4 regions of the Paenibacillus sp. NRS-1781 genome follow, and region 4 is predicted to be linked to each of the others. Evidence: riboswitches for the same ligand, from Rfam matches in the RefSeq annotation. Region 4 holds a riboswitch; each other region holds the start of a gene.
What was found. A riboswitch is a leader RNA that binds a small molecule or an ion and turns the genes downstream of it on or off. The one in region 4 is predicted to bind thiamine pyrophosphate.

Region 1: linked by a shared signal. The riboswitch ahead of ACIFO6_RS14365 (ABC transporter substrate-binding protein) and the one ahead of ACIFO6_RS19705 (hydroxyethylthiazole kinase) in region 4 are both predicted to bind thiamine pyrophosphate.
Region 2: linked by a shared signal. The riboswitch ahead of thiC (phosphomethylpyrimidine synthase ThiC) and the one ahead of ACIFO6_RS19705 (hydroxyethylthiazole kinase) in region 4 are both predicted to bind thiamine pyrophosphate.
Region 3: linked by a shared signal. The riboswitch ahead of ACIFO6_RS21760 (thiamine phosphate synthase) and the one ahead of ACIFO6_RS19705 (hydroxyethylthiazole kinase) in region 4 are both predicted to bind thiamine pyrophosphate.

What each region holds. Positions count from the first base shown of each region.
Region 1 covers NZ_JBITPI010000038.1:52,809-58,057, reverse strand. The annotation lists gene ACIFO6_RS14375 (bifunctional 2',3'-cyclic-nucleotide 2'-phosphodiesterase/3'-nucleotidase) at 1-608, opposite strand, end outside; gene ACIFO6_RS14370 (pyridoxamine 5'-phosphate oxidase family protein) at 888-1,322, opposite strand; TPP riboswitch at 1,532-1,641, shown strand; gene ACIFO6_RS14365 (ABC transporter substrate-binding protein) at 1,846-2,892, shown strand; gene ACIFO6_RS14360 (MTH1187 family thiamine-binding protein) at 3,159-3,452, shown strand; gene ACIFO6_RS14355 (ABC transporter permease) at 3,449-4,225, shown strand; gene ACIFO6_RS14350 (ABC transporter ATP-binding protein) at 4,271-5,230, shown strand; gene ACIFO6_RS14345 (TatD family hydrolase) at 5,223-5,249, shown strand, end outside.
Region 2 covers NZ_JBITPI010000012.1:4,866-10,114, reverse strand. The annotation lists gene ACIFO6_RS03585 (IclR family transcriptional regulator) at 269-1,012, shown strand; TPP riboswitch at 1,120-1,232, shown strand; gene thiC (phosphomethylpyrimidine synthase ThiC) at 1,414-3,201, shown strand; gene ACIFO6_RS03575 (hypothetical protein) at 3,319-3,471, opposite strand; gene ACIFO6_RS03570 (YitT family protein) at 3,957-4,793, shown strand; gene ACIFO6_RS03565 (radical SAM protein) at 5,119-5,249, shown strand, end outside.
Region 3 covers NZ_JBITPI010000063.1:106,211-111,459, reverse strand. The annotation lists gene ACIFO6_RS21780 (ThiF family adenylyltransferase) at 1-108, opposite strand, end outside; gene ACIFO6_RS21775 (thiazole synthase) at 105-872, opposite strand; gene thiS (sulfur carrier protein ThiS) at 875-1,078, opposite strand; gene thiO (glycine oxidase ThiO) at 1,075-2,223, opposite strand; gene ACIFO6_RS21760 (thiamine phosphate synthase) at 2,288-2,902, opposite strand; TPP riboswitch at 3,170-3,278, opposite strand; gene abc-f (ribosomal protection-like ABC-F family protein) at 3,367-4,920, opposite strand; gene ACIFO6_RS21750 (hypothetical protein) at 5,125-5,249, opposite strand, start outside.
Region 4 covers NZ_JBITPI010000053.1:10,742-15,990, forward strand. The annotation lists gene ACIFO6_RS19690 (sulfite exporter TauE/SafE family protein) at 1-16, shown strand, start outside; gene ACIFO6_RS19695 (DsrE/DsrF/DrsH-like family protein) at 50-538, shown strand; gene ACIFO6_RS19700 (metal-sensitive transcriptional regulator) at 615-881, shown strand; TPP riboswitch at 1,068-1,177, shown strand; partial or broken gene ACIFO6_RS19705 (hydroxyethylthiazole kinase) at 1,241-1,516, shown strand; gene ACIFO6_RS19710 (fibronectin type III domain-containing protein) at 1,772-3,640, shown strand; gene ACIFO6_RS19715 (macrolide family glycosyltransferase) at 3,751-4,938, opposite strand.

The sequences.
Region 1 (5,249 bases), on a different contig from region 4:
TTGGTAACGACCTTCCCCTTCAAATTGCCTTCATCCCACTGCGTAATTTGGGGCGTTACCAAGCCAATCACGCCCACTCTGAGTGGATGAATTTGACCCTTTTCATCCGTCACTTCTTTATCAAGAATCCGATAAGGGGTAAAATAATTTTTAGTTCCTTGGCCCCCATCATCGTAATACACGTTCGCATTTACGTAAGGGAAATCGGCTCCCTTGAGTGATCTTTCCAGAAAGTCGAGACCATAGTTAAATTCGTGATTCCCCACCGTAGCCGCATCATAGCCCATCAAGTTCATCATCTTGTAGACCGGATGGACTCCGCCCTCTTTCTCGAAGGCTTTGCTTCTGGCCATATAATCACCTAGTGGATTGCCCTGCAACAAGTCGCCGTTATCGAACAACAGGCTGTTTCTTGTTTCACTGCGCGCCTGCTGAATCAGTCCAGCTGTGTTAATCAAGCCATATTCATTCGTTTCCCTGTCCGCATAGTAATCGTAATTCATCAAGGCCGCATGAATATCTGTTGTTTCCATGATGCGCAAATTCACTGTACCGCTATCCTTGGATTCGCTGGCAGCCCAGGACGGAGCGGCCGAAAACACCAGCATGCTACAGGCTACAACTACTGCTGTAAGCCCTCTAAAGCATTTTTTATGAAATATCAAAATATATCCCTCCTCATTAAGGTGTAGGCGTCATACACATGCTTTTGCACATATATGTAAGCTTTGAACCCACCATTCCTATTTTAATCCAATGACGGACAAATGAGTAGTCATTTACTCCATTTATTTATGAAAAAATAATTAATTTTCCGTAAACTTAAAAAACCAGCAAACCTCCCAAATAACTCGGAGAATTGCTGGTTTCCTCATATTCTAACCGTTCTATTTCTCCCAAACCTGACGTCCGTTTTGCTTACCCATATACTCAATACGAGTCGGATTCACATCCAGAATGACATAATCGGGGTCATCTGGGCCAGAAAACCATTCCTTTAGCGAATCATTCCACACTTGTTTACGGAGTTCCTCGTCAGCTGTTACCCGGACAGTAGCCTCAACCTCCACGACTTCCTTCGTACCGCCAACCTCATAGCCCAGCAGCAGATAAGCGTTTGGATTATCCTTCAGCTCTTCCACCTTATGTGTTTTGCGATCTGTCGCGAGATGAATGTTCAGCCCTTCGTTAAAAAGAGCCATATAGCGTACCTTCGGCTTGCCGCCCTCCACCGTACCCAACGAGCAAAATTTGTTGTTATCCAAAGCCTTTACAATGGCTTGTTCCAGTTGGCTGCGATCCAATGTTTCCGTTTTACCCACGGTACAACAACTCCTTTTCGCAAATTAGAATTCCTGTGAATGCCATGCCTTGAACCGAAGGATCATAGTCATTTTCAGAACAAAGCTCACAATAAAAGTGTACCCTGACGTGCGGCAAATGAACCGTCACTTCTTCCCCCATGCTGGACAGACCCGCCTTCTAGGCATATAATCGTCGTAGTAAACCCGAATGAATAACCCATTTGACTATACAATGCCAGGGGTGCTGGAATCGGCCGGCTGAGAGTGTGTCCCAAGACACTGACCCTTACAACCTGATCTGGGTAATGCCAGCGTAGGAATGCTTAAGCAAGATGCGCCCCCTTTTTCTTACTACGGTGGGCCATCCCTTACTTTGGTATATACAAGCGCAAGCGTCCCGGAACATCGGGGCGCTTTTTTTTGTTGAGGATGATGTTGTTGTTGGAACAGATAGCGTCCGGCAGAAGTTATTTTTGTAAAATGGGAAACATAAGCTGTCTGATCCGACGGATTACGGGTAATAAAAGGAGAGAAAACAACGATGAAGCGCATGAAAATGTTAAGCCTGGGGCTGATCAGCCTGTTGCTCATGACCCTGACTCTGACCGCCTGCGGCGGAAGCTCCTCCTCTGCGCCACAAGGTGCGGCTCCTGCCGCCAATACCCAAGCGACCTCCCCGACCAAGGGACTCCAGGATGTAAAAGTCGTGCTCGACTGGACGCCAAATACGAATCATACGGGACTCTATGTCGCCAAGGACAAAGGATTTTACGAAAAAGCAGGCTTGAATGTCCAGATCGTTCAGCCCGGTTCGGGCGGAGCCGATCAAATGGTTGCTTCCAATGCTGTACCTTTTGGTATCAGTTATCAGGAGGGCGTCACACAAGCTCGTACGCAAGGGGTACCGCTCGTATCCATCGCTGCGGTCATTCAGCATAATACATCAGGCTTCGCAGCCCCGGTTGACCGCGGGATTAAGAGCCCGAAGGATTTTGAAGGTAAAAAATACGGCGGCTGGGGTTCGCCCGTAGAAGAAGCGGTCATGAAATCCATCATGGACGCAGACAAGAGCGATGTAAGCAAGGTGAAGATCATTAACATGGGCAATGCCGATTATTTTACAGCCGTGAAGCGGGATATCGACTTTGCCTGGATTTTCTACGCATGGACCGGGATTGAAGCCCAACTACGGGGTGAACCACTGGATATGCTGTATGTAAAAGATTATTCCAAAAGTCTGGATTACTATACACCCGTCATCGTGAGCAACGAACAGACCATTAAAAATGATCCCGAGCTGGTCAAGTCCTTCATGGACGCGACCGCCCAAGGCTATGAATATACCATCGCTCACCCGGAAGAAGCCGCAGACATCTTGACCAAAGCGGTTCCGGAACTGGATAAAAAGCTGGTACTCGCCAGCCAAAAATGGCTAAGCCCGCGTTATCAGGACGATGCCGCCCAATGGGGCGTACAAAAAACGGAGGTCTGGAAAAACTACTCGGACTGGATGTACGAGCGCAAGCTGCTCAGCAAGCCTTTGGAAGTCAATAAAGCCTTCACCAACGACTTCCTGCCCAAGCGCTGATCTTGTAAATCGAGCTTAAAAGTAGCCTTTGCGCCACTACGCAGTCGGATGGTGCTTCGCTTGTAAAGCACCATTCCGCCTACTTCGTTCTTATGCTTGTTTCGCTTTTATAAAAATGCCACACCAATAAAACCCAAAAATATGGTGCTTTTAAGGCGGTTGGCAGCGTAGCGTTACATTTGAATCTGAAGAAGCGAAGCGGTCTCCCCCCCTTAAACCACCATATTTCCCTAAAAACACTCCAAATAAAGGACAGGTGAATTCACATGGCTAACACACTGCTCAGTATTCAAGTAATTCCTAAAACCCCCAATAACGAGGACTCTTACGCATATGTAGATAAGGCAATTGAAGTTATTCAGCGCTCCGGTGTCAAACATCAGGTGAACCCATTGGATACGACCATGGAAGGCGAGCTGGACGAGCTGCTAAAGGTGGTTAAAGAAATGCACGAGGCACTGACAGAAGCAGGCAGTCCAAGCATCATTTCACAAATCAAAATCGCACATAACCCGCAGGGCATCAGCATGGATAAGCTGACCGAGAAATATCGCCCATGAATCCGAAAGGCAAAAACGCTTCTTGGTGGAAAAGCGTATGGCCGCCCCTTGTGGCGGTCCTCTTCTTTTTAGCCGCCTGGCAGGGAGCGGTTTCCTATTTACATGTTGAATCCTGGCTACTGCCAGCTCCGTCCCTAATCGTGCAGGAAGGAATGGCCCAGTCGGCGCTACTTGGCGCCCATACTTGGGCTACCGTTCGCTTAACGCTGGCGGGATTTACGATCGGCACAGCAACGGGATTATTGATTGCCATTGTTCTTCATACCATCCCTTTTCTCAAATCGGCTCTGTATCCGCTGCTCATTCTTAGTCAAAACATTCCGACCATCGCTCTCGGCCCGTTGCTGATGGTGTGGTTTGGTTTTGGCGTGTTGCCCAAGCTGATGGTTATTACACTGGTCTGCTTTTTTCCTGTGGCTGTAGCGGCCATGGACGGGCTGACGAGGACGGACCGCACGATGATGAGCTATATGCGCATGTCGGGCGCAGGCCGCATGACTATTTTCATGAAGCTGGAGCTGCCGCATTCCCTGCCACAAGTATTTTCGGGCATCAAGATTGCCGCCACATACAGCGTAATGGGCGCGATCATTGCGGAATGGATCGGCGCCAGTGAAGGAATTGGATATTATATGAACCTGCAAAAGTCGGCCTACCGCACGGATCTGATTTTTGCCGCCATTGGCATTATTGTTACACTTAGTTTGTTAATGTTCGTAGCTATTCTACTGCTGGAAAAATGGCTGGTACGTTGGAAACCCGACCAGGAATAGCTTCCAAGTGGAATCAAAGGATACCAAAGAAAGGACGTGGCATGTATGAGTCTGCATCCTACTAACTTATCACCGCAAAATATGGCTGATGAAAAACGAGTCCAACGAGCCGTGGAACCGCAGGAGCATTCTTCCACTTCTCCAGCCTTGGAACTGGACGGTATTAGCCTGGCCTTCCGGGAAAAGCGAAGCCCGCTGCCTGTATTGCAGGATGTATCCTTGAGCGTTCGACCTGGGGAATTCGTCTCCCTGATCGGCCCGTCCGGCAGCGGCAAAAGCACACTGTTTCACATCATCGGCGGGCTGCTCAAGCCCCAGCAGGGGCACATCCGTATGCACGGACAGGACGTGACCGGCGAACGCGGGCATATCAGCTATATGCCCCAGCAGCCCGCGCTTTTCCCGTGGCGTACCACGCTGGACAACGTGCTGCTCGGGCAGGAAAATGCGCGGCGTAAAGATACAACAGCGCAGCCTCGGCACAGCAGCGAACGCGAACGCCGTAAGGAAGCCCTGCAATGGCTGGAGCAGGTTGGGCTTGGCCCATTCGCTAAGGCGTATCCGCATACGCTCTCTGGCGGCATGCAGCAACGGGCGGCTTTCCTGCGCGCGCTACTCAGTCCGCAAGAGCTGATGCTACTGGATGAGCCGTTCAGCGCACTGGACGCGCTGACGCGCGGAGACATGCAACAATGGCTCCTGCGGATGTGGGAGAAGAACCGCCGCTCTGTGCTGTTTATTACCCACAGCATTGAGGAAGCGTTGCTGCTCTCCGACCGTATCTATGTACTGTCGGCGCGACCTGCTTCGGTGATACACATCGTAGACGTTCCCTTCCCTCGCCCTCGCAGGGAAGAAATCACCATCGACCCGCGCTTTATCGAATGGAAGCGGAAAATGACAGGCTGGATGCGCGAGGAAAAGTACAGACTGGAAGGCGACATGGACAACACTGGAGGCGTCCGTGAGGATGCTTCAGGTAATGGGGCAAGCCGTTATGAATGACTCGAAGAATAAGAAACTG
Region 2 (5,249 bases), on a different contig from region 4:
GTTTCATATAATTCTAGGTACAATTTCACTTGAAAATGATAGTCTATGCCCGTATTGATACCTATTATCGTATGATGCGTGTTATCCAAAGTCAACGGCTGAACCGGAAAAGTAAAAATGATGCAAAGAATTGTCGATGTTTGTCCTCGTTCTGTAATATGGCTGTCACAAAAACATTGGTTTACAGTAGCCACGACTATTCTATATAATTTATGTAACCATGTTTCATGGTGTGAAACGAATATGGAACAAAGAGGAGCGGTTCACAATGGAAGACCGTAAATTAACCGTTCGCGCCGTGGAGCGTGCGCTTGATATACTGATGTGTTTTACCGGAGATTCCGATCTGGGCCTGACAGAGATTGCCTCCAAAATTGGTTTACATAAAAGTACCGTCCATCGGCTGCTGACCACGCTGGAGGATCGGGGCTTTGTCGTTCGGAATCCCGCAACGGAAAAATATCGGCTTGGCATCCGGATATGGGAGCTATCCACCCATCTGTCACAAAGCGACGAGCCGGCGATCCTGTTACAGCCAGCGATGGAAGGATTGCGTGACCGTCTGGGCGAAACGGTCAGCCTATACCTGCGCGATGGCAGCATGCGTATCCGCATTCAGGCCGTGCAGAGCAATCAGGCGATCCGTCGCGTTGCGCCAGTGGGTGCGCGCATGCCGCTGGCTGTAGGAGCCTCCAGCAAGGTACTGGCGGCCTTTATGCCGCCGCAGGAGCTGGAAGTCCTGCTAAGCGGGGACGAATGGCCGCCCTCGGTAGATCCGGAGGTTTATAAGGCTCAATTGCAGGATATTCGCGAGAAGGGCTATGCGACCAGCTATGAGGAACGTGAGCCGGGCGCTGCTGCTGTGGCTGCGCCTATCGTGAATCGGAAGGGACAGGTCGCTGCGGCCTTGTCTGTATCCGGTCCGGTCAGCCGACTAGCGCCCGAGACGCTGCATGATTTTGCACCGATTTTGATCGAGGCTGCCAAGGAAATGGGGCTTATGCTTCCATAATTTTTGGAAAAAGGGACCAGGGAAGGGTTGCCAAAGCCGCAAATTTGAAGTAGTCTGATGGGGATGGCGGGTTGTCCTATATAGCCGCCTCATACGAATAGAATTAACAGAGTTACTGGGGGAGCCTGTAATGCCGGGCTGAGATGGAATCGCACTAGATTCCGGACCCTTTGCACCTGATCTGGATCATACCAGCGTAGGGAAGTAATCGGCCATTGAAATGTATACGCAGCCGCTGTCTACGGCAACGCATCGGAGTATGTTTCCGCGTGCGTAGCCGTCTGGATAGCTGTTTCGTTAGATTAGCCGGTTCCCTGGGGAACCGGCTTTTTTGCATAGATCAGCCAGCCTGGGGTGGTTCGGATCGGTGTGTCATTTCATCGAAACGGGAGGATTGGACAATGAAACCGACAGAAACAGAGGGAACAGCAGGGAACGCAGTGGATGAACAGACCGGAGGGGTAAAGCCCTTTCCAGGGAGCCGCAAGGTGTATATTCAAGGCACGCGGCCGGGCATTGCCGTGCCGGAGCGTGAAATCGCGCTACATCCCACACATACGCCACAGGGCACGGAGCAGCATGAGCCGTTACGTGTGTACGATACGAGCGGTCCCATGACCGACGAAGCCTATCAGGTCGATATCCGTCAGGGCTTGCCTCCATTACGGCGAGCCTGGGCACTGGAACGGGGCGATGTGGAGGCTTACGAGGGGCGTGCCGTCAAGCCGGAGGATAACGGGCTGAAACCCGGCTCCAAACGGGAGACGGCTGAATTTCCCGGCGTCACCAACCGTCCGCTCCGTGCGCGGCAAGGGCGTACTGTAACGCAAATGCATTTCGCTCGGCAAGGGATCATTACGCCCGAAATGGAATTTGCGGCCATCCGCGAAGGGGTAGAGCCTGAGTTTGTGCGGCAGGAGTTGGCGGCAGGGCGAGCTATTTTGCCTTCAAATATCAATCACCCGGAAAGTGAGCCGATGGTGATTGGTCGTCATTTTCACGTGAAGATTAATGCGAACATTGGTAATTCTGCGGTTACGTCCTCCATCGAGGAGGAAGTGGAAAAAATGACCTGGGCTGTACGCTGGGGCTCGGATACGGTCATGGACCTGTCCACAGGCCGTAACATCCATACGACGCGTGAATGGATCATCCGTAACTCCCCTGTGCCGATTGGGACTGTACCGCTGTATCAGGCGCTTGAAAAGGTGAACGGCGAAGCAAAGGCGCTAACATGGGAGTTGTATCGTGACACGCTGATTGAGCAGGCGGAGCAGGGCGTGGACTATTTCACCATTCATGCGGGCGTGCTGCTGCGGTATATTCCGATGACGGCAAGCAGAATGACGGGAATTGTGTCCCGTGGAGGGTCGATTATGGCGGCTTGGTGTCTTGCGCACCATCGGGAGAACTTTTTGTACACGCATTTTGAAGAAATATGCAAAATCATGAAAGCCTACGATGTGTCCTTTTCCCTCGGAGACGGTCTACGTCCAGGCAGTATCTATGATGCGAATGATGAGGCACAGTTTGCTGAGCTGGATACGTTGGGCGAGTTAACGCAGATTGCCTGGAAGCATGATGTTCAGGTTATGATTGAAGGGCCGGGACATGTCCCGATGCACAAAATCAAGGAGAATGTGGACCTGCAAATGGAGATTTGCAAGGAAGCTCCCTTTTATACACTGGGACCGCTCACGACGGATATTGCGCCCGGCTACGATCATATTACCTCGGCGATTGGGGCGGCAATGATCGGTTGGTTCGGGACGTCCATGCTGTGCTATGTGACGCCGAAGGAGCATTTGGGCCTGCCGAACAAGGATGATGTTCGTGAAGGAGTCATTACGTACAAAATTGCGGCACATGCAGCCGATCTGGCCAAAGGCCATCCACGGGCGCAGCAGCGGGACGATGCTTTGTCCAAGGCACGCTTTGAATTCCGCTGGCGCGACCAGTTCAATCTTTCGCTCGACCCTGAGCGGGCCTTGTCCTACCATGATGAGACGCTGCCAGCAGAGGGAGCCAAGGAAGCACACTTTTGCTCAATGTGCGGTCCCAAGTTTTGCAGTATGCGTATCACGCAGGACATTCGCGCCTATGCGGCAGATAAGGGGCTGGACACCGAAGAAGCGGTAGCCGCCGGGATGCGTGAGAAGGCAGAGCAGTATCGGGATGCCGGGCAGTAAATCCTTAAACTTATAAACACATGAATAACAAAAGCCGTGGTTCTCTACAGATGATGTAGGGGCCACGGCTTTTTAGCTTATGTAAAGCGGGATCATCTAACCGGATAAACGGCTGCTTTATTTTTTACCCATTTTCTCATTCAAAATGTCCTGAAAGCTGAGCTTCTTCTCCGAGCTGTCTTCCTTCTTCTGCATACTCACTGCGTTGGCACGTTGGTATTGGTGATGAAAGGGCATCAAGGTGTGTACAGTTAAATTCATTGTATTCATGTAGGTAGTTCCTCCAATTCCATTTTGTCAAATTCAGATTGAGTTGCTTAGGACGTCTGTATAGGACTATTCGTATGTACTTGATGCCGTAATACCGGGTAGACTGCTTGGTAATGTTTCAATCATTATAAACGCATTTTTTCAAATTAAAACGCTTTTTACATAAAACAGGAAGATGGTCATATGTGTCCAAAATGAGGATTAGGTGTATGGTCATTCTGAGGGAAAATGTGCCTAGGTCCAGAACAAGGGCCAGAGGCCCGTTTTCTTAGTTTAGTAGTCGGGACCGTGTTTTTTTGTCGAAGATCCTTATATAAGTCAAAATGAAGTCAGTCTGGTGGCGAATTAAAGTGTCAAAGTTGTATTGACTTTATGTTTGGGAGTGGATACCATGAACTGGTTGTAAGCGTGTTTTAGCTACTAGGATCAGCCAATCCATCTGGCGATTCATCCTTTGAAATGTTTAAGAAAGGACCAGGACATATATGAAAAAAAGAATTGCAGACATCGCATTTATTATTCTGGGTGCGTTTTTTTTCGCGCTGGCTGTTAATCTGTTTGTTATCCCGAATGAGTTTGGCGAGGGGGGCGTTACAGGGGTCACGATTATTTTGTACTACCTGTTTCAGTGGTCCCCTTCGATCGTCAATCTGGCGATCAATGGCTTGCTGCTGATTGTCGGGTATAAATTTTTGGACAAGAGAACGACCCTGTACACCGTGATTGCAGTCGCTTTTAACTCGTTGTTTTTACATTTAACGGCCAACTGGCGGATTGATTCGCATGAGCCGACGATTAACGCCGTATTTGCCGGGGTTTTGGTGGGTATCGGGATTGGTTTGATCGTGCGAGTAGGCGGAACAACGGCGGGAACGGTCATTTTGGCCCGGATCGCCAACAAATATCTGGATTGGAACATCAGCTATGGCTTGCTGTTTTTTGATCTGATTGTTGCATTTTCGTCCTATTTTATTATTGGCCCGGAAAAGCTCATGCTGACCATTGTTATTTTGTACGTCGGTACGAAGGTTATGGATTTCATGATCGAAGGTCTGAACCCGAAGAAAGCGGTCATGATTATTTCGGAGCATCAAAAAAAAATTGCAGAAATGGTCATTACCCAAATGGATCGGGGAGTTACAGTCCTGTCAGGCCACGGGTACTACACGAAAAATCCGAAGGAAGTTCTGTATATTGTCATCAGCAAGCAAGAGGTGTCAGCGCTTAAAAAGATTGTGAAGGCTATCGACACAGCGGCGTTTATCACGATTCATGACGTGCGGGATGTGTTTGGCGAGGGCTTTTTGGATATTTCGAAGTAGTTGGCGTGCAATATATAGGAGAATACAGTTGAAAGTCGGTCCTGAGGAATCGGCTTTTTTGTTGTTGTGATGAATCTATCAATAATCGAATCTGAGTAGGTAGGTAATAACTTCTTTCCAGAAAGAAAACTATTTTTTGTAAATAATATTAGTAAATTGTGATTTTTTTCTCTATTTCTTTTGAAGAATATGTATTATTATTAGACAAAAATATATATTTTATTCAAATATATTCATTTTAATTCTTTTATTTTACATTTTATTGAGATGGTTGTTTTAATTTATCGAAATTTTTAAATATGAATGGAAAGAGGGGGCCTTACTTATGAGCTTGATTTCACCAAATACGTTAACTGTTCTAGGGACCTATAAGTGTACTGCTGCTTGTAAAGAGTGTTGTTTCGAATGTGGGCCACATTTAAAACAAAGAGTTCCATTAGAAGATATTATTGCATT
Region 3 (5,249 bases), on a different contig from region 4:
CGAACCCAGCCGGCGTTGTCCTTCCGGCCCGAAAGGGGCGAATCTTTCTTGTCTGGAATAACGATCATTGGGTTGTACTTGCACACCCGTTTTTTCAGTCGCCTTCATGCCTGAACCAAGCCTTCTGTCGGGCTGCTTGCCGAGGCATAACGCTGTACAGAAATCATGCCCGCTTCAAAACCATATCTGCCCGCGCAAACAGCCAGCTTCATCGCCTCAGCCATTTTCACAGGGTCCTGAGCTCCTGATACAGCTGTATTCAAAAGTACGGCATCTGCCCCCAGTTGCATCGCCATTGCCGCATCGCCAGGCGAGCGAATGCCGGCATCGACGATAACCGGAACCTCCGCTTGCTCAATTATTAGCTCTAATGAAAACGGGTTTAGCAGGCCGCGTCCTGTACCAATAGGTGAAGCTCCAGGCATAACAGCATGTACGCCAAGCTTTTGCAGCCTTTTGGCCAGAATCACATCATCTGATATGTAGGGCAGCACGATAAAACCTTCCTCCAGCAGCTTTTCACTAGCCTTGAGTGTTTCAAAAGGATCAGGCAGCAATGTCTTGCTATCCCCAATGACCTCCACCTTAATCATGTCGCATAGACCTGAGGCTCTCGCCAGCTTAGCGATGCGCACTGCCTCGTCCGCCGTTGTCGCTCCTGCCGTATTGGGAAGCAGTGCATAACGACTCAAATCCAGTGTATCTAGAAAATGTTGCTTATCCCGTTCCTCCAGATTTAATCTTCGCACGGCAAATGTTAATATTTCGGTCTCCGCAGCTTCCACAGCTTTGGATTGAATATCCAGATCGACGAATTTTCCTGTACCCAATAACAGCCTTGACGTAAAAGATGCTTTACCAATCGTTAACATCATTAACCACCTCCCACAAAATGTATAATTTCCAATCTATCTCCATCTTTCAGTATCGCTTCATCATGATCCTCACGAGTCAATATGTGACGATTCAGCTCCACTACTACAGTTTTCACTTTCAAATCCAGCTCCTTCAGCAGTTGATCCACATGAATGATCCGACTGGAAAAGGTCATGCTCTGACCGTTAATCGTCAGCTTCATTTACTCGCCTCCTTTATATGTTCAGGAGAAAAGCCGCTTATTCCAAGCTCAGCCACACCAACCCCTTTTAACAGAGCTGCTATCGCAAACCCGGTAGCTTCGCTCAGCAACACGCCGTTCCGGTAGTGCCCGACTGCGGCATATACTCCTTCAACGCCGGGAACAGGCCCAATACAAGGACGCCGCGCCGCTGCCTGCGGACGCAAGCCCGCCCAAGTGCGTAAAAAAGAGGCTTCACGGACACGAGGCAGCCAGGCAGAAGCACGGGCCAGCAGCGCCTCCAGGCTTCCAATGGTCACCTCTTTGTCATGCTGATGCGGCAGACTCGTCGCTCCAATCCAAAGCTCGTTATTCCGCTTGGGCACCAAGTAAATATCATCGGCGTAGATGGTATATTCCAAGGGATGATCCTTCAAGGAGATAGCAATAGCCTCACCCTTGACCGGATAAAGCGGATATTCAAAACCAACCTGCTCCAGCAGCCTCATACTATCCAAGCCTCCAGCAATAATGACCTGTTCGCAGGAAAAAATGCCTCTGTTTGTTTGTACGCCACAAATTCGCCCATGCTGTACTATGAGATACTCAGCCTGTGTACCCGTCCATATTGTTGCTCCGAGCACCGTAGCTGCCCTTGCATAAGCACAACAAAGCTGGACCGGAGAAATCTGCGTCTCCTTTGAGCGGTATATAGCCCCGATCGCTTGACCATCCAAACCTGGAATTCGGCGGGCCAATTCTTTGGCATCCCACCAAACAGGATGATCATCCTCTCGCGCAATAGCCGCAGCCCAGCGTCTTTGTCCCTCGGCTTCAGACCGGAAGGGGGTCACAAATCCTTCTGTTCGGAATTCTACCTGAACACCGGACAAACGCTCTAGGTCACGAACCAGCTCGGGAAATGCATCCCGGCTTGAGCGAGCGAACTGTGCCAACTCCGGGTCGGTGAAATCATCACTCTCTGCTGCCAGCATCCCGACCGCAGCTCCTGAGGCTCCCTCGCCCGGAATGAAGCGCTCCAGCAATATCGTACTGCGCCCCTCCTTGGCCATATGATAAGCAATCGAGCTACCGATAACACCTCCACCAATGATCAAGCATTCAGCGTGTCCAATAGCTGGTGCCTTTGTTTTTATCTCTGGCATATGTTTCATCTCTCCCCTCCACTTACGATTGTGCTTGCAGCAAACTCCTATTTTCGTTTCACCACTACAGGCCGTGAACTACTCGATCTGTCATCCGCCTATATGCCCTCGCAGCCGCAACAGGGAACTCTGCCTTCCAGATGCCGGACATTACGGCAATTCCACTTGCACCCGCAGTATACAGCTCGTGAATATGGCGTGGTTGTATGCCGCCTAGAGCAATCACAGGGATGCTCAACAACCTGCTTATGCGCTCAAGCTGTGCTATACCTCGCGGAGTAACACCAGGCTTGCAGTGAGTCTCATACACATGTCCATAGAGTACATAATGCGCTCCTGCCCGTTCGGCAGCCTGTGCCTCCTCCAAGGAATGCACCGACACCCCACAGCGCATATCCTCTGAGAGTAAGCTTTTGACAGCTGCAACAGGTAATCCGTCAGCCGGTAGCTGGATAGCTCCAACGGAGGTCAGCAAAGCAACATCCACCCGGTCATTTACTGCAATTTGCTGTAAAGGAACTCCTCGATTCACCATACTGCGGGTTAAATCGAGCAATTCAGATGCGCTCTTCTGCTTCAAGCGCACATGTACATAATGAACATACGGATGAATAGCAGCAGCCACCTGGGCAGTATGTGCATGTGCACTGGAGTCGCCTTCCATCGTAATTACGTGCAATTCGATCTTATTCTCACCTCACAATGGACTAAATGGTTGTAAGCTGACCCTGTATCTTTACAGTCTCATATCGTGCTATACGTTATGGACTAACCACGTTTACCAGCAAAAAAATGAAGGGGTACGGTATATGAATACGAACGAAAACGCAAAAAAACCACTTCCCGAAGGAAGTGGTTTAACGTACGTCCAATAACCAAACGGATCATTATATCCGTATACGTATATCGTCCCACATACAAACAAAGTAATAAATTCGTTACCTCGTTTGTATGGCGCTCACTTCCCTACGCTGGCATAACCCAGATCAGGTGCAAAGGGTCCGAAATCCGGTTATTCCGTCTCAGCCGCATGGGCGGCTCCCCTAGTGTAACTATTTTATTGTATCAGCTAAAGATAGCTTAGCATAATTTCCTAATCCTGCAAACCCTGCTTCTTGTGAAGCTTGGTACAGAACTGGATATTTAGTTGACTTTACTTGTCCATTCTTCCACATTCCACGTTTTGGTTACCCAATCCTCATAAAAGTCCGGTTCGTGAGATACGAGCAGCACCGTTCCTTTGTACTCCTTCAAGGCACGCTTCAGCTCATCCTTCGCTTTGATGTCCAAGTGATTGGTAGGCTCATCGAAAAGCACCCAATTGCTTTCCCGCATTAACAGTTTGCATAGGCGGACTTTGGCCTGCTCACCACCACTGAGCGCGGATAGCGGACGGGTGATATGCTCATTTTTCAAACCGCAACGCGCCAAATGCGCCCGTACTTCATGCTGGTTCAAGTGCGGGAATTCATTCCACACATCCTCAATCGGTGTAACTTTCTCTGCTCGTACCTCTTGCTCAAAATAAGCTGACTGCAAGAAATCCCCTTGATAGGTCTTGCCGCTGATCGGCGGAATTTTTCCCAGAATGGTTTTGAGCAATGTCGATTTACCGACACCATTATAGCCCACAATCGCAATTTTATCGCCACGTTCAATCGTCATGGACATTCTAGGCAACAGAGCATGGGTGTAGCCAATTTCAAAATCAATACCCTCAAACACCGTTTTCCCACTCGCACGCGCTTCTTTAAATTGGAATGTTGGCTTAGCCGCTTCTTCCGGTTTATCAATGCGCTCGATTCGATCAAGCTGCTTCTCACGACTCTTCGCCCGACCTGACGTAGAGGCGCGCGCCTTATTGCGTTGAATGAAATCTTCCTGCTTCTTAATAAAATCCTGCTGCTTCTCATAAGCTTCAATATGCTGGCTTTTGTTCAGGTCTGCCATTTCAAGGAACTTTTCATAGTTGGCTGAATAACGGGTCAGCTTGGCAAATTCAAGATGATAGATGACATTAACGACCTGATTCATAAATTCAGTATCATGAGAAATAAGAATAAACGCATATGGATAATCCCTCAGATAACGTGTAAGCCATTCAATATGCTCTACATCCAAATAGTTGGTAGGCTCATCCAGCAGTAACACATTTGGCTTTTCCAATAGCAGCTTGGCAAGTAGGACCTTCGTTCGTTGTCCACCACTAAGTGCGGAAACATCCCGCTCCAGTCCTATTGCGGAAAGGCCCAATCCATTCGCCATTTCTTCAACCTTCACATCAATGAGGTAAAAATCCCCCATATCCAGTTGTTCCTGAATTTCACCCATCTCTTCCAGCAGCACTTCCAGTTCTTCGGGAGAAGCTTCCCCCATCTTGTCAGTGATCTGCATCATTTCCTTTTCCAATTCCAACAACGGGAGAAAGGCGTCCTTCAGTACATCCCGCACCGTTTTACCAGGTGTAAGCTTGGTGTGCTGATCCAAATACCCATAACGTACACGTGGAGTCCATTCCACTTTGCCTTCATCCTTAAGCAATTTTCCGGTCAGGATGTTCATCAGTGTCGATTTACCTACACCATTGGCTCCCACCAAACCTACACGTTCCCCTCCGAGCAATCGAAAGGATACATTTTTAAACAATGTGCGGTCCCCAAAATTATGGGATACATTTTCTACAGTCAATAAACTCATAAGCTGTTTTTGGCTCCTTATTATCATCGGCGATGCCGACTGTTCTTATTTCATATGCATTTCTTTCAAAGCCTTATTGTAGCACATCCAGTAGCCTTATCGGAATATTGAAAATGGGTGAATTTGAAGGATTTTGATATTGTCTGCTTATAAAAAAAGAAAACCACTCGTAGGAGTGATTTATTTAAAGATTGTTTAAAGATTTTATCTATTATCATTATCACATTTGTATTCAAAATACCCTGCGGCTGCCGCAGATTTTTCATCTGTAAAACGCTCTGTCGCTTTAAAGGGAGCAGGGCAGGAATCTCTGTAAAAATATTTCATTC
Region 4 (5,249 bases):
CATATTAGGAGTTTAAATAAGAAAGTTGTAGTGAAAAGGAGCATACAGGATGAATCAGGAACATACTCAGCAAAAAACAACCATCGTATTATTCAGCGGGGAGCTGGATAAGGCTATCGCTGCATTTATTATCGCGAATGGTGCGGCAGCTTACGACCATGAAGTGACCATCTTCTTTACGTTTTGGGGGCTAAATACGCTGCGTAAGGAGGAACTCGTACGCACGAATAAGGGACTACTCGAAAAAGCCTTTGGTTGGATGATGCCGCGCGGACCCCAAAAGCTTGCATTATCCAACATGAATTTTGCAGGACTCGGACCGCAGATGATCAAGCATGTCATGAAAAAGCATAATGCGCTTTCCCTTCCTCAGCTTATTGAGCTGGCGCAAGAGCAGGGGATCAAGCTGGTGGCCTGTACTATGACCATGGATCTGCTAGGACTGCAACAGGGAGAGCTGATGGACGGTTTGGAATATGCCGGAGTAGCTGCCTACCTGGGGGATGCTTCGCAGGGCAAGGTAAATCTATTCATTTAGGGTGTCCTAATTATTTTTTTGGTTTATAATATACCTATACATGTATATGATTAAATCAAAAAGGAGTCTATACCTTATGGATTACAATTATAGTGATGAACTGAAAACGCGCCTGAGAAGAATTGAGGGTCAGGTGCGAGGGGTGCTTCGTTTAATGGATGAAGGACAGTCCTGCAAGGACGTAGTAAGCCAGTTATCTGCCGTACGCAACGCATCAGATAAAGCGATTGCCCAAATCGTGGCAGAGAATCTGCAACGTTGTATATTGGAAGAGCAAGAAGCTGGTGGAGATACAGATAAACTTGTTAAGGAAGCGATTCAGCTTCTCGTAAAAAGCCGTTAAGGAGGTCATTTTCGGTCAATTGCTGGAAAGACAACACGAGCTTGATCCGAAGCAAAAAACGCTTATGGTATGCAGAAGCATAATTTTTTTTCTTAGGGCAATATTATTTCAAAAATTATTGCCCTCTATACATAAGGAATACTGGACATAAGCGCCTAAATTTCGATTAAAATAAACACGATTTTTTAAAAATATAACGGGAGCCTGTGGAAGCAGTCTGAGAGTACGACTAAACCGTCGTAGACCGTGTGAACCTGTTGGATAATGCCAGCGTAGGGATATAAGTGCATACATATGTATAAGCCAACAGTCTTTCACAGGCTCCTGAAGAAAGAAGGTTGTTTTTTGTGTTAGATACAATGGCGTTGTTGCTACATAATATGCGGGATACGAATCCGCTCATTCACAATATAACCAATATGGTCGTCACTAATTTCACAGCGAACGGACTGCTCGCGCTCGGCGCTTCACCAGTTATGGCACACGCCAAAGAGGAAGTCGCAGATATGGCCCGGATTGCGGGGGCGCTTGTACTTAACATCGGTACGTTGAATGAAGAACTCGTAGAGTCTATGATTGTGGATGGGGTACCCGTGCTGTTAGATCCCGTGGGTGCGGGAGCGACTTCAGATCGAGCTGCTTAATATGCTGTTTGCTATAACGCCGGACGATGTGCGCCAGTACGGTAGGGTGCGCCCGCTAGATCGGATATTCTGAAATCAAGCATAAATCATACGATCTAAACATTTCCTATAAGTATTCCGATAACTATTAAATGGACACCTACTGCTCACACCATATATTGCCAATGGTGTATTGCAGCAGTAGATTTTTGTAAGCTTGCTTACGGGTTAGACAAATACATATTGTTATCAAGGAGAGCATAGATCATGAATAAGAAGCGTTTGCGCCAATGGATGGCTCCGTTCGCAACGGCTACACTGATTTTAAATACGGGATATGGTATCTGGGGAGGGACGGATGCGGTGGCGAGCCAATTCGCTGCTCTGAGTATTGCACCAGCAGAGGTGAACAATCTGACAGCGGCCCCGTTAGATACAACAAGGGTGAATTTGTCTTGGACCAACCCGTCTGACATCAATTTTGACCATGTAAAGGTGATCGGTGTCAGCAACGACGTGTATGTAGATAACATTCTAAGTAACTCTTATACACTGAGCGGCTTACAGCCGAATACGACATATACCTTCCGAGTAAAGACAGTGGGTAAGAGTGGGAGTGAATCTCAAGGTAATATAATACAGACTAAAACAGCTTCCGTTGATGCTCCTGTGGACAAGACACCACCAGGAGAGGTAAGCGGGCTGACAGCGGCGAATGTGGGCTACAACACTTTTACTGTGAATTATATATTACCGAAGGATGCTGACCTGAGCCAAGCCATTATCTATTTAAATGACAAAGAGGTGCAGCGAACTACAGGGACGTCCTATACGTTCAGTGGATTGATTGCTTCGACAAACTATAAAGTAACAGTTAAAACAGTGGACAAATCCGGCAATATATCTGGAGGGGTCAGTATTCCGGTTACGACTACAGCGCTCACCGTCGATACAGTGCCAGAAGTAACAGGAGCTTCTGTGACATCAGTTAATAACTATAGCGCTACTGTTTCCTGGACGAGGCCCAGCGGAATCAATACGGTCAGTCTGTATAAGGACGGACAGCTGGTAACCGATTCAACGGGAACATCCTATACATTCAACAATCTTTCGGCAAGCCAGACATATACGTTTATGATCAAGTCCAAGCGAAGCACAGGTGCATTGTCCTCTGGTGTGAGGCTGACTGCAACAACGAACAGCACGTCCTCTAATTCGTCGGAAGTATCCAATCTTGAAGTAGATAGCAAGAGTGATACCTGGATCAAAATTACTTACGATATGCCGAGTCAGGCCGAAAAAGTGAAAATATATGTTGATGGTGATTATAGGGGCACTACATCCTCTGAATCCTACAAAATTACGGATTTACGTGAAGGACGCTGGTATGAGATTAGGGTCACAAGCGTCAATAGAAGTGGAAGGGAATCAAGCGGTGTAAAGATCTCAGAACGTGCAGATAGTTATAGCTATTCCTCGTCATCATCTAGCTCATCGAACTATGAGAAAGCAAGAGATTTGATGCGAATTGCGGAAAACAGTCTGAATGCCTCCGACTGGCGCTCTGCCAGGGACGCAATCAGTGATCTGCCGAGCGGGACACGTAAAAGCGATCTTCTGGATCGGCTGGAAATTATTCGCAATAGAGCGATTGGTACCAGTAGTTCATCGACCGGGACAAGCTCAACTACATCGACTTCTGGCACAGCGTCTTCAAACTCTAACAATGCGTTTTCCTCATATTCAACTTCATTCACCCTGACACCAGGATCTACATCGGCTTATGTCGATGGTCGTACTACGATGATGGCTCAGGCACCACGAGTAATAAATGGGGTAACGATGGTCCCGTTGCGCTTTATCGGTGAACGAGTGGGTTACCAAGTGAACTATGATAAAGCGACCAAAAAGATTATCATGAATCGCCTTACCGATGGCAAACAAGTGGTGCTTCAAGTCAAGAATTCGACCCTTGCAGTGTACGAGTTAAACAACTCTCGGAATTACTCGACGAACATCACAGCTCCGGTTATTATTAACGGGCACACGCTCGTTCCATTACGGGTCATTAGCGAGCTTTCGGGCTATCAGGTGAACTATAATGCTCTATCCAAACAAATCACGATTACAAAATAACTGCTTCTGTGAAAACAATTTCAAAATAAAAAATTTGGAACTCAACTTGTCGAGAAACCCGGTCATTTCCATGACGTAGGGTTTCTCTTTTTTGTATGAAAGCCCGCGATTTACGCGAGTTCTTTTTGAAGATAAGCATCAATTTTTGCGAGGGCTTCTTCTGTACCGCCGGATTGCTGGAAGCTATCATTTATTTTTTGTATGCCTTTTTTATACGCTGCGTTCGATGTCACTTCATGTACGGCCTCTCTTAACGAATGTGCATTGATATGCTCTTTGGTTATTCGATAGCCAGCTTGAAGTTCCGTTAACCGCTGCGCGACCAACGGCTGATCCTTGTCCTGGGGCAGTACGACCAAGGGAACATTGAAGTGAATCCCTTCATTCACGCTGTTCATTCCACCATGAGTAATGAATACATCTGCATGACGTAATACCTCTAATTGGGGAACATAAGGAGAAATAATAAAGTGCTCAGGGGCCGGATTGATTTTCGTAAAGTCAGCTTTCTCGCCAGCTGCAATTACAACCATGCCTTCAAAATCGGCAAAAGCTTCAATACAGGTGTTAAAAAAGTCTTCAACATGATCCAAAACCGTGCCCATCGAAATATACAGAACCTTGTTATTTTGTAATACATCCAAAGGAAAAGAATGTTCCCCTTTGCGCTCAGGGAAGCTCGGACCGATAAAAAGGTTCTCCTCACCAAAACGGTCACCGTCCGGTTGGAAATATCGGCTGGTATAAACCACATTCAGCTCCCCTGAATTGTTCATAAATTGAACCATATGCTTGGGAGCAACCCCGAATCTTTCTTTCATGAGATGCAGTGAAGTCGTGGCATGTTCATCAAGCTGAAACGGCACTTTTACGTCAGAGCTAAAGAGATTGCTAGCCATCCGATTCTTTGAAATTAAAAAGGATGGTGATGAAGCAATACCTGGGATATTCAAATAATCTCTAACTAATTCACCAGCTCCGAATCTATCATAGAATACAAAGTCAAAATCAATATTTTCGGATAACTTCTGAGTAATTGCCAATATGTCCAGCGAAGTCTGAATATGAATGTTCAAAAATGCGTTCAATCCGTCCGGAGATGCAGTGTTGATGGAAGCAGTCCTGATCAGATCGGGGTGCAGGTGAACCGTTGCTCCAACTGCTTCGAGTCTGTCCTTGTATTTCTCAGTTGTAATGTAATGTACCTGATCTCCCCGTGCTGCAAAAGCCTGCGTAATCCCTATCGTAGGGTTCACATGTCCTTCTGCCGGAAAGTTAACCATTAATATGTGTAGCATTCATCATCACTCCTTTACTCATCGTTAGAGACCGCAGTTTTCACTGAATCTCTCTATTTATAATAATAACAATAATATTTATATTTACAAATGATATCCTTTCAATATTCCTCTTAAGGTCTCTCAGCACACCGTAAGAAGCCATCTATACTGTTGCGAACTTAGCAGCAGCTCTGCCCGTTTCCGTCCGATTTTGCTTACCTGGCTAACTGCGATTGTCGGGATGATCCCCCCATTGCTACGATGGGAGAAGCTGAAACGGAAGCATAAGAAGGAAATGTAAACAAATAACGATACAACGAATAGTAAGA